3 regions of the Pedobacter sp. B4419 genome follow, and region 2 is predicted to be linked to each of the others. Evidence: riboswitches for the same ligand, from Rfam matches in the RefSeq annotation. Region 2 holds a riboswitch; each other region holds the start of a gene.
What was found. Region 2 has a riboswitch for S-adenosylmethionine ahead of AC570H_RS06750 (peroxiredoxin family protein). Riboswitches for the same ligand answer to the same signal wherever they lie in the genome.
Positions count from the first base shown of each region.

Region 1 (2,267 bases), 240 kb from region 2:
AGCTTGCTCAAAATCGGCGATGATGTCATCGATATGTTCGATGCCGACAGAAACACGCAGCAGGTTCGGCGTAACACCGGCTGTAAGCTGCTCGTCGATGCTCAATTGCTGGTGCGTAGTGGCTGATGGCTGGATGATCAGTGTTTTGGCATCGCCTACATTGGCCAAATGGCTAACCAATTTTAAGCTGTCAACCAAAGCTGTTGCATGTTCCTTCTCGCCATTCAGCTCGAATGAAAGTACGGCGCCAAATCCATTACGCAGGTATTTTTTGGCATTGGCATGATATGGACTGCTTTCTAGGCCCGGATAGTTAACCTTGGCAACAGCCGGATGGTTTTCTAGCCAGGTAGCCAAAGCCAATGCATTTTCTACATGGCGTTGTACGCGTAGCGAGAGCGTTTCCAAACCTTGGATCAATAAGAAAGAATTGAAAGGAGCCAATGCCGGACCAAAATCGCGAAGGCCTTCTACACGGGCACGGATAATAAACTGGATATTGCCAAAAGGGCCATCTTGTCCGAAAACATCATCGAAAATCAAGCCATGGTAGCCTTCTGATGGTTCTATGAATTGAAAAAACTTGCCGTTGCCCCAGTTGTAGTTGCCACCATCTACAATTACGCCGCCAATGCTCGTGCCATGACCGCCAATCCATTTGGTAGCAGATTGCACCACTACGTTAGCGCCATGTTCTAATGGCTTGAACAAGTAACCTGCTGCGCCAAAAGTATTGTCAACCACTAAAGGCAAATCATGTTTTTTAGCGATAGCAGCGATCTTTTCAAAATCAGGAATGCTGAAAGAGGGATTGCCAATGGTTTCTACATAAATGGCTTTGGTATTGCCATCAATTTTGGCTTCAAAGTCTACAGGATCATCGCCGTTGGCAAAACGGGTTTCGATGCCTAAACGTTTAAATGCTACTTTAAACTGATTGTAGCTACCACCATAAAGGTGATTTGAAGATACAAAGTTATCTCCGGCCTGTAAAATATTGTTTAGGGCAATAAATTGGGCCGCTTGTCCAGATCCAACCGCTAAGGCAGCAACGCCTCCTTCTAAAGCCGCAATTCTCTTTTCGAATACATCTGTAGTAGGATTGGTTAAACGGGTATAGATGTTACCAAATTCCTTTAGCGCGAACAGGTTGGCGCCGTGTTCAGAATTTTTAAAGCCATAGGAAGTGGTTTGATAGATAGGTACGGCTCTCGAGCCGGTTGTAGGGTCTATTTCTTGTCCAGCGTGTAGCTGCAGGGTTTCGAATTTATATGAAGTTGACATGGTTTCTAAGTTTTAATTGTAAAATTGAAATGTTGTAATTTCGAATGTGGCGAAGCTTTTTGGCTTAAATCCAGCATTAGCGATCAGCGTACCTCGATTTTTCGAGGCCTTCCAGATTGAAAAACAAAGGGGAAGAATTTTGTGCTTAGTATATGCGACAGCACATACAACACATCAACTGAGGGTTACAGCAAAACTGATTTACATTTAAAAATGAAACCGACCTGTTGGGTTTTGAACTTGGGTTTTCGCTAAGGAGCGATGGTGAATTGAACTTTTTCATTTTCTTCAATTTATATTTCCAAACAACACCATGTTGCCCGGCCAGGAATTGGCACCTTCTCCGTTAGGGAGGGTTGCCAGTGGGTCAAAGAGCCTGTCTCTCGCCACTTCTTTATAAATCAAATCTTAAAAAGATATTGACTTGGAAATTCAGCTTTCGCCGAATAATGTTTCAAAGGTATGAGAAAATTTAAGAAACTGCAAAATAAAATTTCGATTTATTTTTAAATTGCTGATAGCTAAGGTTTAATGTGTATACTTTGTTGGTGTATGGTCCTTAGTTTAAGGATCGATAGTTTAGTTTCAATTGCTAAATCTTATCCAGTGCCTGATCCAAATCGGCAATCAAATCGTCGATATGTTCTAGGCCAACCGACACCCGAATTAAATTTTGTGGGGTTTTGGTATCCGGACCTTCAACAGAGGCACGATGCTCGATTAAGCTTTCTACGCCTCCCAAACTAGTAGCCTGTGCAAACAAATGCACATTGTTGACTACGGTTCTGGCTTTTGCCGCATCACCCTTTACCAAAATGGAAAGCATCCCTCCAAAATCTCGCATCTGTTTTTTGGCGATTTCATGTTGTGGGTGAGAAGTTAAACCAGGATAGTAAACGGCTTCAATTTTAGGGTGTTTTTCTAAGTATTCGGCCAGTTTTGTTGCGTTTTCGCAATGGCCTTTAATGCGATAAGCCAATGTT
Region 1 covers NZ_JCASSL010000001.1:1,425,803-1,428,069, forward strand. Annotated here, with positions in the region: gene AC570H_RS05695 (O-acetylhomoserine aminocarboxypropyltransferase/cysteine synthase family protein) at 1-1,284, opposite strand, end outside; SAM riboswitch class I at 1,575-1,687, opposite strand; gene AC570H_RS05700 (trans-sulfuration enzyme family protein) at 1,877-2,267, opposite strand, start outside.
Region 1: another riboswitch for S-adenosylmethionine. It lies ahead of AC570H_RS05695 (O-acetylhomoserine aminocarboxypropyltransferase/cysteine synthase family protein); the one in region 2 lies ahead of AC570H_RS06750 (peroxiredoxin family protein).

Region 2 (2,267 bases):
GGGTAGGTGATGAGCACAACTTCGTCGGCCAGCCCCTTGTCAAGCAATAGGGAAGTGAGTGTAGAACTTCCTACTACGATCAGGTCGGGACCATCTGTCGATTTGAGTTCTTGAATTGTACTGATCACATCATCACCCAAATCTTTTACCGGGCCCCATTCCAAGCTCTCTGGTCTGTGGGTTGCGATGTATTTCGTTGCGGCATTTATGGCATTAGCCATTGGGAAATCTCCGGCATTAGGCCAGAAGCCACTAAATATATCATAGGTTTTGCGGGCAAGTAGCAGGTCAAAGTTTGGCCCGTATGCTTCAAAAAGCATAGTTGCACCTGCAGGGCTTCTATAAGGTGTAGTCCATGCGCCATAGGTATAGTCTCCGTCATGCTCTATCACGCCATCTAGCGAAATATGTTCGAAAATTCTGATCTTTCTCATGTTGCTTTCAATTAATTAGTTATACAAATCTAAAGGAGATAAGGTATATGGGTGACGTGCAATCACGACAATATGAGGGTGTTTTAGACCAAGGCAAAAGATAGGCAACGATTTTATAGCGCGTTTGGAGTTCCTTAATAATCCTCCTCATTTAGTCACGGATTTGTTAATTTTAAAAAGACTACTAATTCTATAGACTTTATAAAATATTAATTGTATGTTTGCAGTGTTTTACAAAACGTACTGATTTATACTTATCCAGAAAGACGGAGGGAAGGACCCAATGAAGTCTTAGCAACCTCTACCAAAGGTGAAAGGTGCTAATTCCAGCTTCTTATGAAGAAGAACGATAAGATGGCATTTGCTGCTTGTTGCCTTCCTGGCTTAACCCATGTCTGTTTGAATAAGCGTTTTCAGTTTTTTTACCGAAAAATTAATTCTAATAAGTGATGAAACTCAACAGATCCAAATTGTTTTTTAGCGCAATCCTGATGGCAGGCTTGAGCGCTAGCCTAACTGCCGCTGCACAAACTAAAGATTCGAACCAAATAACTGCTGTCGACAATGATAGAGGCTACCTGGTTAAGGTTGGCGATCAGGCGCCAACAGATTTTGAATTGCTACTCGACAACGGAAAAAAAACTTCTTTAACCCAGCTCAAGGGCAAAGTAGTGGTCCTGCAATTTACCGCCAGCTGGTGTAGCGTATGCCGCAAAGAGATGCCACATTTAGAACAAGATGTTTGGAAAGCTTACAAGGATAAAAACCTGGTACTAATTGGCGTAGATCGTGACGAACCTTTGGAAACCGTAAAGAAGTTCCGCCAAGATATACAGGTGAGCTATCCTTTGGCATTAGATCCAGGTGCAGAGATATTCGGTCACTTTGCGCAGAAAAAAGCAGGTGTTACCCGTAATGTAGTGATTGACCAGAACGGTAAAATAGTTTTCCTTACCCGCTTATACGATGCAAATGAATTTAAGGAGATGGTAAAAGTAATCGACTCATTGACTGCTAAACCTGCTTTAAAAGCATCACTTTAACTAAAATAACCTAATCGATCAGGCAATTGCCGGAAGTTGTCTGATCGATAATTAATCATAAATTAAATCAGGTTTACCTATCGAAAATTCTTACTCCATCATCAGCTCGTTAAGAGACGCTGTTAGCTAAATTCCAAGGTTACATTTTAATTCAAAAACACACAATCTTTATGAAAAAAATAGGGATACTGGCCGCGCTATGCCTTGCCGGTTATCAATTTACTTATGCACAAACTCCAACGCTAAAAGGGTTTACTGCTCATGCGACTAATCAGCAGCTACAGACAGAAAAGGATTTTGATCAGCGGTTGAGCAATGTCAGAATTGGCCAAAACATCAAAGAACTGGCTGCGCGTCCGCATCACTTGGGTTCGGCTGGAGGCAAAGCCGTAGCACAGGCGGTGCTTCAAAAATTTAAGGATTATGGCTGGGATGCCCGCATCGAAACATATCAGGTATTATTTCCAACGCCCAAAACACGCCTGCTAGAATTAACCTATCCAAATAAATACACTGCTCAACTTCAAGAACCTGCTTTTGCCGAAGATTCTACCTCAGAACAGGAAGGGCAGTTGCCAACCTACAATGCCTGGGGTGCTGATGGCGATGTAACAGGCGAGTTGGTATTTGTAAACTATGGACTTCCAGATGATTATGCGCAACTGGCTAAGCTAGGCATCGATGTAAAAGGAAAAATCGTAATTGCCAAATACGGCCGTTCTTGGCGTGGCATTAAGCCAAAGGTTGCCTATGAGCACGGTGCCATTGGCTGTATCATTTATTCTGATCC
Region 2 covers NZ_JCASSL010000001.1:1,664,163-1,666,429, reverse strand. Annotated here, with positions in the region: gene AC570H_RS06755 (dihydrofolate reductase family protein) at 1-434, opposite strand, end outside; SAM riboswitch class I at 686-790, shown strand; gene AC570H_RS06750 (peroxiredoxin family protein) at 884-1,477, shown strand; gene AC570H_RS06745 (transferrin receptor-like dimerization domain-containing protein) at 1,648-2,267, shown strand, end outside.

Region 3 (2,267 bases), on a different contig from region 2:
GAAGGCATTGACAAGTTTATCCTGGTGGGCGAAAACGTGCTGAACTTCCACGCCTCAGACGATAGCTATTACGAAGAGTGGTTTCAGGATGTAGAAGACGGATGGATTGCGGGCATCAACTTCAGCCAGCACGTGATCCGCGAGTTTCGCGACCACAGCATCGACTACTACATCAACTTTGGGGGCGAACTGGACGAAATGCACTGGAGAAAGCTCAAACCGCTACAGTTTTACAAAAAAGTGGAAGAACTCTTGACAAAAAGATTAAATTAAAACCGTATTTTTAACCTACATTATTTTCAACTAAAAAAATGGAACAAGAAAATTATCAATACCAAGATAAATCGGTCTTTGTACAAGAGCGATCGATCTCTAAAAAATTCTTTGCCAATGTATTCCTTTGGATGTTTGTGGCACTGGCTATTTCTACTTTTGCCGCTTTATTTATTTCTAATTCTGCAGAAGCGCTTTCTTACCTGATCAATTTTGAAACAGGCCAAAGAACTATTTTTGGCTATATTGCTATGTTTGCGCCACTTGGTCTCGTAATTTTAATGGGGGCCGGCTTTAACAAGCTTTCTTATGGCGCGTTATTAACCGTATTTGTATTATTCTCTGTATTGCTAGGTGTTAGCTTGAGCTTTATTTTGCTGATCTACACCAGTGCTTCGGTAATCAGTTGCTTCGCGGCAGCAGCCGGTATTTTCGGTATAATGGCCTTTTTAGGTTATACCACTGACGTAGACCTTAGCAAGTTCGGCCCGATCTTAATGATTGGCGTAGTTGGTTTGTTTATTGCAGGGATATTAAACATGTTCATCAAAAGCGAACAGTTTAGCTTGGTAATGGCTTTTATCGGCATTGCGATATTTACAGCCTTAACAGCTTATGATGTACAAAAGATCAAAAGAATTGGTATGGGCATTGAAGAAAACGGCGATCAGATGGTAGCAACAGACACAAAGAAATTAGCCATTATGGCTGCTTTGTCGCTTTACCTCGATTTCATCAACATTTTCCTTTACCTGTTGCGCATTTTCGGCGGCAGAAGATAAGCGCCACAATCAAAACATTATATCGAAGGCCATGCACATTTGCATGGCCTTTGTAATTTTATTTGGTTTCGACACGATATTTTTGGAATTGATGTTGCATTGTTGCATTTTTGTACTGCTTATTAAGAAAGATGGAGGGATTAGACCCTGCGAAGTCTTAGCAACCTGTGCTGACAAGGTGCTAAATTCTATTCTGTTAATCAGAAAAAGATAAGTTAAAGTCAAAATATAGCCCGACTTTTCGAGATAAGCCAACATTAGATTAGAGTATAGCGTATTGCGTAAAGCGATATTTCTCTAGGTAAGCGCTATACCCATATCTCAATACGCCATACTTAATGAACATTAGAGAAGAGTTAGAGAAAAGGATCTTAATTATAGATGGTGCCATGGGCACGATGATACAACGTTATATCCTAAGCGAAGAAGATTTTAGGGGCGAACGTTTTGCAAATCATCCTTGTGATGTAAAAGGCAATAACGATTTGCTCAATATCACGCGCCCGGATATCATCAAAGCCATTCACCTTGAGTATTTGCAGGCTGGTGCCGATATCATCGAAACCAATACCTTCAGTACCCAACGTATTTCTATGGCCGACTACCAGATGGAAGACCTTTCTTACGAATTGAGTTTTGAAGGTGCCCGGGTAGCCAAAGAAGCCGTGCTGGAATTTATGGCCAAAAACCCAGGCAGACAATGTTTTGTAGCCGGTGCCATTGGTCCAACCAACCGTACGCTTTCCCTTTCTCCAGATGTAAACGATCCGGGTTATAGGGCCATTACCTTCGACCAGTTGTATGATGCCTACTACGAGCAGATCAGAGGATTGGTTGACGGTGGTTCAGACCTATTGCTCATCGAAACCATATTCGACACCTTAAATGCCAAAGTAGCTATTGCAGCTATTAAGCAATATGAAGAAGTAGTGGGCCGCAAGCTCGAAATCATGATTTCGGGAACCATTACCGATGCTTCTGGAAGAACGCTTTCTGGCCAAACGGCAGAGGCTTTTCTAAATTCCATCAGCCATGCCCAGCCTTTAAGTGTTGGCTTTAACTGTGCCTTGGGCGCCAAAGAAATGCGTCCGCACATTGAAGAACTGGCTGCCAAGGCAACTTGTTATGTTTCGGCCTACCCTAATGCCGGTTTGCCAAACGAATTTGGAGCCTATGATGAAATGCCACATGAAACGGCGCACCTGGTTGATG
Region 3 covers NZ_JCASSL010000002.1:2,091,785-2,094,051, reverse strand. Annotated here, with positions in the region: gene AC570H_RS20580 (hypothetical protein) at 1-273, shown strand, start outside; gene AC570H_RS20575 (Bax inhibitor-1/YccA family protein) at 312-1,055, shown strand; SAM riboswitch class I at 1,172-1,272, shown strand; gene metH (methionine synthase) at 1,394-2,267, shown strand, end outside.
Region 3: another riboswitch for S-adenosylmethionine. It lies ahead of metH (methionine synthase); the one in region 2 lies ahead of AC570H_RS06750 (peroxiredoxin family protein).